DNA from 3 places in the Jeotgalibacillus sp. JSM ZJ347 genome. Region 3 is predicted to be linked to each of the others. Evidence: riboswitches for the same ligand, from Rfam matches in the RefSeq annotation. Region 3 holds a riboswitch; each other region holds the start of a gene.
What was found. Region 3 has a riboswitch for cyclic di-GMP ahead of ACH6CZ_RS07195 (amidase). Riboswitches for the same ligand answer to the same signal wherever they lie in the genome.
Positions count from the first base shown of each region.

Region 1: another riboswitch for cyclic di-GMP. It lies ahead of ACH6CZ_RS14550 (anti-repressor SinI family protein); the one in region 3 lies ahead of ACH6CZ_RS07195 (amidase).
Region 2: another riboswitch for cyclic di-GMP. It lies ahead of ACH6CZ_RS06445 (HD-GYP domain-containing protein); the one in region 3 lies ahead of ACH6CZ_RS07195 (amidase).

Region 1 covers NZ_JBISEN010000006.1:67,808-71,088, forward strand. Annotated here, with positions in the region: gene ACH6CZ_RS14540 (adenine deaminase C-terminal domain-containing protein) at 1-902, opposite strand, end outside; gene ACH6CZ_RS14545 (helix-turn-helix domain-containing protein) at 1,241-1,561, shown strand; gene ACH6CZ_RS14550 (anti-repressor SinI family protein) at 1,613-1,759, opposite strand; cyclic di-GMP riboswitch class I at 1,794-1,891, opposite strand; gene purD (phosphoribosylamine--glycine ligase) at 2,404-3,281, opposite strand, start outside.
Region 2 covers NZ_JBISEN010000002.1:106,144-109,424, forward strand. Annotated here, with positions in the region: gene ACH6CZ_RS06435 (GGDEF domain-containing protein) at 1-363, opposite strand, end outside; gene ACH6CZ_RS06440 (TetR/AcrR family transcriptional regulator) at 827-1,417, shown strand; cyclic di-GMP riboswitch class II at 1,418-1,500, shown strand; gene ACH6CZ_RS06445 (HD-GYP domain-containing protein) at 1,509-2,144, shown strand; gene ACH6CZ_RS06450 (NAD(P)/FAD-dependent oxidoreductase) at 2,205-3,281, opposite strand, start outside.
Region 3 covers NZ_JBISEN010000002.1:257,872-261,152, forward strand. Annotated here, with positions in the region: gene ACH6CZ_RS07185 (ABC transporter ATP-binding protein) at 1-303, shown strand, start outside; gene ACH6CZ_RS07190 (ABC transporter permease) at 300-1,058, shown strand; cyclic di-GMP riboswitch class I at 1,117-1,193, shown strand; gene ACH6CZ_RS07195 (amidase) at 1,235-2,107, shown strand; gene ACH6CZ_RS07200 (diguanylate cyclase) at 2,232-3,281, shown strand, end outside.

The DNA of each region.
Region 1 (3,281 bases), on a different contig from region 3:
TGTACTAGCTGATCCATGATACCGCTTTCATAAAATGACGGACTTGAGCCATCGGTGGTCATCATTAATGAGTCAAAAGAATAAAGCTTCCGCTCTTTAAGTTCTCTAATCAGCTTTGGCAGATCAGGTCTGATTGATGAATGTCTGAGCGTCACGGCAAGCCCCTGCTCAAGACGCTTCCACACATCATCACCTGTCATCGCTTCATGGTCTCCCGTTACACCGAGCAACGACATTTTTGCAATCGTCTTTTCTGATGCTCCCGGCAGGTGACCTTCAACCCTCTTATATCGCAGACGTGCTTCCTGCACCCAGCTCAGCAGCAGATCATCCCCTTCAGCAAGCTTAGGCCATGAAGTCAGCTCCCCAGCAAGTAAAACGCTCGGGTCATCAAGCCAGGAAAGCACTTCACCATTTGTAAAAACTTCTTCTTCATTGCGAAGCTCAGTCTGAGAATCCAGCCTGCTCCACCAGTAGTAAGTCAGCGGTGAAGTTTTGAATTGCTGCATAAAAGGAAGCGCTTTCTTTTTGTCGCATAATAAAAGGAGCATTAAATTATCCTGAATAAATGTGGTCGTTCCACGCTTCGCTGCATATTCTCCAAAACTTTGCGGATTATACAATTGAAATGGATGGACATGTGGTTCAATATAACCGGGTACAATCCATTTATCCTCAAGGTGAAGCACTTCAGTTCCATTCATTTTCTCAGGCATACCGCTCCCTGCATAAATAATTCTATCCTGATAGATCCATATATTCCCTCTCACCCATTGATGAAGGGACGAATTTAAATAATTTACATCAGCAAGTACAAGATCAGGGGATTTTTTCCCTTCCAAAATGGAGGTATGGCCTCTTAAATGACTGATCTTCCACGGGAATCTCTGTTCCACTCTCATCACTCCAAGCATTCCTCTAAAAGTTTCATTCAGTTTACCATATTTTACGCGTCACCGCACAAAAGAAATGTGACTTTTTAATGATTATGTGCATAAGTGAACATTATTTTTAAAAAATACATTTAAATCCATATTGATCATCAATCTTTTCCTTTAGCATCTTAAAATATTCTTAAGTGCGATAGATAAATATACATTTACTGTATTAATCATATGTTGTTAAAAAATATATTGAATATTCAGTCAAATGATTTTTTTCAATTACAGTTATTAGTGGTCTTTTTTTATTTGTATGATATTATTTATATAAGAATATTTAAGCAAAGAGAGTGATTGTCATGATTGGAGACCGCGTTAAAGCTTTAAGAAAAGAAAAGAAAATGTCGCTGACTGAACTGGCTGAACAGGCAGGCGTTGCTAAATCATATATCAGTTCTCTTGAGAGAAATCTTCAGAAAAATCCTTCTATCCAATTTTTAGAAAAAATAGCTCCTGTACTTGGTGTAACGGTCAACTCTCTACTGGATCCGGACAGCGATGAAAAAAATGTGGATAGTGAATGGGTAAACCTTGCGAAGACAGCGATGGAGTCAGGGATCTCGAAAGAACAATTTAAAGAGTTTATTGAATTTAATAAATGGCGGATCAATCAAAAATAGCCTGTGCAGCGTCTAACTTTGCACAGGCTTTTTCATTGTCTCGCGTATGAATTAACCAACAACTAAATCATTCCTCCTCCAATTGGCTGAACCTGCACTCTCCAGAAAATCTCTGATTTCTTCCTGTGAAATTCCCGCTTGTACAGCTTCCTCAATTAGCGCCATCCATTCAACATCGATTTCATTTTTATGACCCATTACATTCCCCTCCTAAAATACTTTCTACAGTACTTCAGGCGGCTCAGCCGTCATAGCTCCCCTATCTCTTTATTGGCCTTAGACCCGTAAGCTTTGCGTCCCATCCTTTCAGATGGTTTGCCTTTTTCTGTTCTCTCATAGCGATTGCGGCACCGGGATCAACATTGGGCTAAAAGTTTGAGTTTAAGTATTGAATTATGTTATAGACTTATATTATCACTTGGTTTAAAGTAAATAAATAGTCATATTTACCTAAATATTCTGACTTTTTCAACATTAAATTTGTGTTACAATATCAAATTGACTTATTTTGGTGAATACTGGTACACAGATTGACGAATATGCTGATTCAGTTCGTAATAAGAGATTGCTCTAAGTGACGGATATGTAGTGAGATCTTCACCGCATACCGGACATATCCAGGTTTCGCGTGACCCGCTGCTATAGGATGAGCGCATACATTTAGGACATTCTTTTCGCACCATATGATCACCTCTCGTTCTCTATAAAGAATATATGTAATCTCATTATAAGTGATAGTCAGTGATATACAAGAGGGAAAAACGCTCTTAAAGGGTGCAAAAAGAATGTTTTTCAACTAAATGCTCTCAATCGCTCCATATAAGTTAATTTTTCTGAAAATTTTAACTTCTTTTTAATGCTTTACTGCCAATATCTTTTCTATAGAAAAAATGGTCTGTGTGAACTGAATCCAGCGCACGATATACTTCATCACGTGCCGATTCAATCCCCTCTCCTGATCCGGCAGCAAGGAGCACTCTTCCTCCGTCGGAAACGATGTCAGAGCCATGTACTTTTGTACCCGCGTGATAGAAGAATGTTTCCGCATCCAGTATAGTCTGGACTGAATGTTCTTTTTCATAGGAGCCCGGGTATCCCTCTGATGCAAGGACCACGCCAATAACCGTATGATCACTCCATTCAGCCTGTGCCGTTACACCTCTTAACAAGTTTAGCAGCAGCAGTGCAAGGTCAGATTTCATTCTATGCAGAACAACCTGCGTCTCCGGGTCGCCAAAGCGGGCATTGAATTCAATCACTTTCGGGCCGCCTTCAGTCAGAATTAATCCTGCATATAACACACCTGTAAAAGGCGTCCCTTCTTTCATCATTGCCTGAACAACCGGCTCAATAATCTCATTCATTGCCTTTTCTTCTGTTTCAGCAGGCAGATGCGCAACAGGTGAATATGCACCCATGCCACCCGTATTCGGACCTTTATCATTGTCATATGCTCTTTTATGATCCTGGGCGAGCGCAAGTGGAATAATAGATCCCCCGTTGACAAGACACATAAATGAAAACTCTTCCCCATCCAGAAAATCTTCTACTACGATTTTACCGGATGAGTCACCAAAGCGGTTATGTTCAAGCATATCCTCGGCTGCTTCAAGCGCTTCATTTTCAGTCATTGCAACGACTACACCCTTACCGGCTGCAAGACCGTCTGCTTTAATAACGATCGGAGCCCCTTTACTCTTTATGTAATCAGATGCCTTCT
Region 2 (3,281 bases), 150 kb from region 3:
ATAAAATCCAATCAGCATTGCCACTATAAAAATCATGCCGGAAAAAGAAGAACTATTCACACCGTAAGCAAATCTGCCGAAAATAATCAGAATTACGCCGATCAGTGCAGGGCGTACCCCGATAAAAAGAATTAAAAGCAGGATTGGAACGAACCTTAAGTCGACAATCGTTTCTTCTGTTACCCGAATGGAAAAATGAATCAGCATAATACCAAGGACGCCACCTGCAAGTCCATCAATCCAATGCATTGCATTCTCTGGAATACGATCTTTGATGATTCGCCATTTTAATTGAAGATAAAAAAAGGTAAGTGCTAGGATAATGCAAATATTAAGAAATAGACCTTCAATGACTAAAATCATACCCTGTGTTCCCCCGTTCACATAATCCTGACATGTAACAACTAAATGAATGATATACATATATACTAACCGATCGTTCAGCTATCTGCATACTATTTTTACCGAATTTTCAGAATAAATAGTTCTATTTAACTATTAACGATTTTGTGTATATGTGTTAAATATTAGTATATAAATACGATGATTGATATAAAATCATTTAGGAAAGGGATGGTTTTTCTGGTCACTAAAAGTGAAAAAAATTTATATAAGCTTGCTAAGTTAGCTGAATCATCTAATAAAACGAAAGGAGAGTTTAAGACTTTTATCGAAAATAGAAAGAAAGATATTCATATGTCAAAGCTGGATGAAGAGAAGCGGGCGGTCAGAGAAATGATGATCATTCAGTCATATTTTTTGCAGTAATATAACCGAACGTTCGGTTGTCACTATAACGATTCTGATGAAAAAAAGTTGGTGAATTATGAACACGAAACTACTGATTATTCAAAGCGCAATTCGTCTTTTTGCACGGCGTGGCTATGAAGGGGCTTCAATCTCATTAATTTCAGAAGAATCCCAGCTCACAAAATCGTCTATTTACAGCCATTTTTCCAGTAAAGAAGATCTTTATATGAAAGCCCTCGATTACTTAATTAATTTTCATCAGCATTACTGGAGTCGGAAAAGGAGCAGCCTGAAATCTGCTACAACAGAAAAAGCATTAAGTGAAATTTTATGTAACGTCTATCAGACTTCCCAAAAAGAAACCTATTTGTCTGTTTTCTGGCAGCTCGCCCTGATTGCGCCTCCTTCTTCCTTTCAAGAAGACGTAAGTCAGAAAATGCTGCGATCAAAAAATATACTATTAACCTATCTTGAGGAAGTTTTTTTGCACGGGTTAACAACAAATCAAATTACCAGTGAGCACAGCCCCGTTTATCTTGCTCATTCTTTTTATTGCTTATTAGAAGGGGCTACACTGGCTCATTTATATGATTCTGTGACTGATAATGAAAAACTGCTGGAAGTGATGTTAAACATATTTTTGAACGGTATAAACATTAAAAAATAAATCATGCAGAGATGCGATGCACTGTAGTTTTATTTGGGCACTTAAATGACAGGGAGTCATTTGTGCAACCGGCTCTCTGGGAGGTGACTCAATGCAAAGGTCAGCGATCAATCATATAATCCTTCAGGAATCTGAAGAGTTGCTCAGCCAATTAGAAATACATGATGAATGTTCATATATTCATTCATTACAGACTACGGCATACTATATTCACTTTTGTGAATATCTTTCATTAGATCACTGCTTAACGGAAGCTGCAGTGCAATCTGTTTTATTTCATGATATCGGAAAATTAAAAATTCCTTCTGATCTTCTTCAGAAAACAACGAGTCTGACACAACATGAATGGTCACAGCTACAGGAACACCCGGCTTTTTCTTTGGATATTTTACAAGCGCATCAAAACATTCTGATTGATCCGGATATTGTACTGTACCACCACAAAAATATAGATCAGTCAGGCTATCCGAGGTCGAATAAACACATTAACTTAGGTGACGCTGTCCGTATTCTTCGCATCGTTGACAGCTTCGAAGCGATGACCGCTGAACGTCCATACGGGCATGTATTCTCAAGGGATGAAGCCTTATCCGAACTGAAAAAATACGCTGGTAAATATTATGATCAACGATTTATTGACGCCTTTTGCTCATTTTCAAAGTTATTTAGTCTTCCGCAGAAGAAGAGATCAAACGATCGACGATTTGACTGGTATGGGCTGTCATAAAAAAGCACTTCCTCAGTGTTGGAAGTTCTTTTCTGCAAATTAAAGTTTCTAGTATACCAGTCAGACATTCTCCAGCAGCGGCCGGTCCTGCAAATACATCGCTAGATCCTGACTTTTTCCATGTGTAATTTCTTCAGCAATTAACTTCGCCAGCACCTGCCCGTACACCATTCCATTATCGCCAAACGCAAATACAAAATAGCAGCCCGGAAATTCTTCATATTTTCCGACCGCAGGGACTCCATCCACAATCCCGCCATAAGATGAAGCCAAATAAAACTCAGGCTCAACTTTTATATCCGGAAACAATTGATTAAATTCCTTAATTAATTGACGTTTTTTATGAGTTAATTTACTATTTCTGTCTCCTTCTTCATCTGTGTTTTCATCTAATCCGCCTATAATGATCCTGTTGTCTTTTGTCGTTCTTACATATAAATAAGGCCGTGCGGTATCCCAGAGGATTGTCCGGTTATACCATTCTGACAGGTCCTCAACCGGATTTGTGGTGACAGTAAAGGTGCTTGCAAAGGAAGCTTTTTTCTCTTTTTTAATATCCATGCCTTCATATCCTGCCGCAAAGATTACGTGCCGTGCCTCGATGGTATAGCCGTTCTTTGTAGTCACAATCATATTGCCGGTTTCCCGATCAAAGTGCTGTCCATTCATTTCAGTATGTTCGAATACACGTACACCCTGTGCGACCGATTCTTCAAATAAGGCGTGCGTATAGGTGAACGGGTTGATTTCCCCGTCATTGTAGGAGTAAATCGCAGCTTCCCGGCTGAAAGGGTACTTCGCTTCAATCTCATCTCTTTTTAAAAAGTCGACCTCACAGCCATGCTGTTTTAAATAATCATATTCCTTTCGCAGCTTGTACACGTCTTCCGGGCAACTTGCAGAATAAAGGGTGTCTCTTCTGGTGAATTCACAGTCAATGTTTGTATGACTGGACGTTGCTTCAATTTCATCAATTGCTTCCTTCAGCAACTTTAAATGTCTCGCAATGTAGTCTTCTCCAAAGGTATTCACTAAACTGGTGAACATCTTCTCACCGGAATATTGAAGTATGGCAGTATTTGTGACAGTGCTGCCGCTCGCGATCCTTGATTTTTCAATTACAACGACATCGAGATC
Region 3 (3,281 bases):
CGGCAGAAGGTGTCGATTGCAAGAACACTAGTGATGAAGCCTGAGATTCTGCTTCTCGATGAGATTACTTCATCGCTTGACCGTGTATCCCAGCAGGAAGTTGAAGAGCTGATTGTCAGAATCAATGAAACTTATCAGACAACGATCATGTGGATCACACACAACCTGCGGCAGGCGTTATCAATTGGTGAATACACCTGGGTCATGATGGACGGGGAGCTCGTAGAAACAGGTGAAAGCAGCCTGCTGAAGGACCCGCAGAACCCAAGAGTTAAAACCTTTGTAAAGGGGGAAGCGGAATGAGTTTTCTTTTACTTGGTTTATCACTTATTTTCGTATTGATTCCCCTTGTTTTGTCAAAAACACTGAACCTCGGTCTTGAAAAGGATGCAGTTGTTGCCACGATAAGAGCGATCATCCAGCTCCTTGCAGTTGGTTATATTCTGCAGTTTGTATTTAATGCGGAGAACTTTTTCTATATCTTTCTCATGGTGTTACTGATTATTGGTGCAGCAGTTCAGAATGCGCGTAAAAAAGGCGTTTCGATTAAAGGCATCACATGGAAGCTGATTGTGACATTTGTATTTATTGAAGTGTTGACGCAGGGCATTTTGCTCGGTCTGAATATCACACCGGCTACTGCGCAGTATATAATTCCAATCAGCGGAATGGTAATTGGTAACTCAATGGTTTTATCAATCTTGTTTTTAAACCGTTTCACTTCTGAAATCGAATCAAAAGAAGCTGAGACTGAGCTCATCCTATCACTGGGCGGCACACCGAAACAGGCCATTCACCGGCCTCTGATTGCATCAATTCAGGCAAGTACAATTCCGACAATCGAAAGTCAGAAGACAATCGGACTTGTTCAGCTTCCCGGTATGATGAGCGGTCAGATTATTGCAGGTGCAGACCCACTGCAGGCAGTCATGTTTCAGCTGTTGATTATCTTCCTTTTATTGACCACAGCGGTTGTGACAAGTGCAATGCTAGGTTTTCTTTCATACCCGACGTTATTTAATGAACGTATGCAGCTATTAAAGCCTGAGAAAAAATAATGCAAATTATTTTTGCGTAGACGTCCCTTCTAAATGGTCGTATAATTTTTACAAACGAATCTGATAAGGGCAAACTTCTCCGAAAGGGAAGGACGCAAAGCCGTGAACCTGTCAAATGGTTGTCTGGCTGCCGGGTTCTCATTCTATGAGGCCCACCTTATAGAATGGAGGACAACGTGAAAAAGGTGATTTGTTCTGCGCTAGTATGTCTAATTGTAGGAATGGTGTATAGTATGTCAATACCTGCAAAAGCTTCAACAATTGAAAGAGCCACATGGTTATGGAACCCATGGTCGTTGATTAATGAAACGCCTGACACACTGAACTTTTTAACTGAAAAACAGGTAACGAAAGTATATGTACAGATTGATCATGACGTCTCCGTTGACGTCTACCGGTCATTTATTCAAGGTGCGACAGCAAGAGGGATCGACGTGTATGCGCTTGATGGTGCACCGGACTGGGCTGCACCAAAGGGATATCTGCAGCTGAGACAGCTGCTTGGCTGGGTAGAGCAATATCAGGTGGCTTCACCAGCAGACGCTGACTTTAAGGGAATTCATCTGGATGTTGAACCGTACCTGTACAGCGGGTGGAATTCAAAACGTGCGACTGTGATTAAAGCCTATCAGTCTCTGATGAAAGAGGCTGGTGATAAAGCGGGTCAATTAAATATCGGGATAGAAGCGGATGTTCCTTTTTGGTTTGATGAAATTAAATATAAAAACACATATGGAACCGGGTTACTCTCTGACTGGGTTCAGAAGGAAACGGACAGTGTTACAATCATGGCTTATCGCGATTCTGCGGCTGCGCTGATTCCATTAACACTGCATGAACTGGAACACGGTCAAAAGCTGGGGAAACCTGTCACGATAGGAGTGGAAACGGGGATGACAGCTGAAGGAGATTATCTGACCTTTTACCAGGAAGGCGAAGCTGTGATGAAACAGGAACTGGACCGAGTATACGATCAAGTAAAGAACTATGCGAGTTTCAAAGGTTTTGCCATTCATCATACTGAAAGCTGGAAAACTCTGAGGCCTTAAAACTTAAAAAACTTTCCTTAAATTAAAAGGAAAGTTTTTTTCGTTGTTAAAAGAGTTGTATAATAGGAAAAAAGAACAGAATGCTAATGTGAAAATACGAACATTTACATAGGATGTGGAGCATATGAGTACAAAATATCAGGAGATGTTGAATAAAAGAATCGAACAGACAGTAAGGGAGTGGAGTGCAAAAGACGCTGTTACTGAAGATGAGTGTTATCGCTTCTTCCATGGATTAAAAGGAACAGCGGGAACAATCGGACTGACAGAACTATCCAATCAGGCTGAGCGGGCCCTGTCGGAGCTTAAGGAAGACAGTATGCGGGTATTATCAGGAAATGAATGGAGAAAATTTTTTTCAATACCTCAAACTGAGACTATCGTGCAGCAGGCGGCAACGATTGACCGGCTTGAAGAAGACCTGCAGAGAGAAGAGGATTATCAATACGAAGATATTCCATTCATTCTGATGATAGAAAAGGATGTTGAGTTTCTTAAAAGAATGAAAGGCTTTCTTGAAGAACACGAATTTCAGGTAATTACAGCAGTGACACTCACAAAGGGACTGGAACATTACTATGATCTGTCACCGGACTTATTGATCGTTGATCTGGGTTTGCTGTCGGAAGGTGAAGATCCATTGATCAGTGAAATGATGAAGAAAGCCAGAAAAGACCTTACGCCAATTGTGCTTGTAAGCGGGGAATTGACAGATGAAAAAAGAATCGCAGCTTATGAAACGGGTGTACTGGATGTAATCGGAAAGCCGATAAATGAAAATATTATCATTCCTTTTTTAAAAAACCGGATGTTTCAACGGAATATGCTCCTCAGGCAAATTAGAAATGATTTCTTGACCGGTGCGCTGAAGAGAGACTGTCTTGATCAGGAAGTCCTGAAAGTGACGAAGAAAATGGTTGATGGTGATATGAGTTCAGCTGTGTTCGCCATGGTTGATTTGGATCATTTTAAGCAGGTGAATGATTCTTATGGTCACCCTGCCGGTGATGAGGTGCTGAAGGCTTTTGCGAATATAATATTAGAAACGAAAGATCCCGGAGATCGATTAATCCGCTTTGGAGGAGAGGAGTTCTCAGTGATCCTGCCGGATACAACGTATCAAGAAGCGGAGAAGAAAATGCAGAACTGGCGGGAGACTTTCAATCAACAGGTG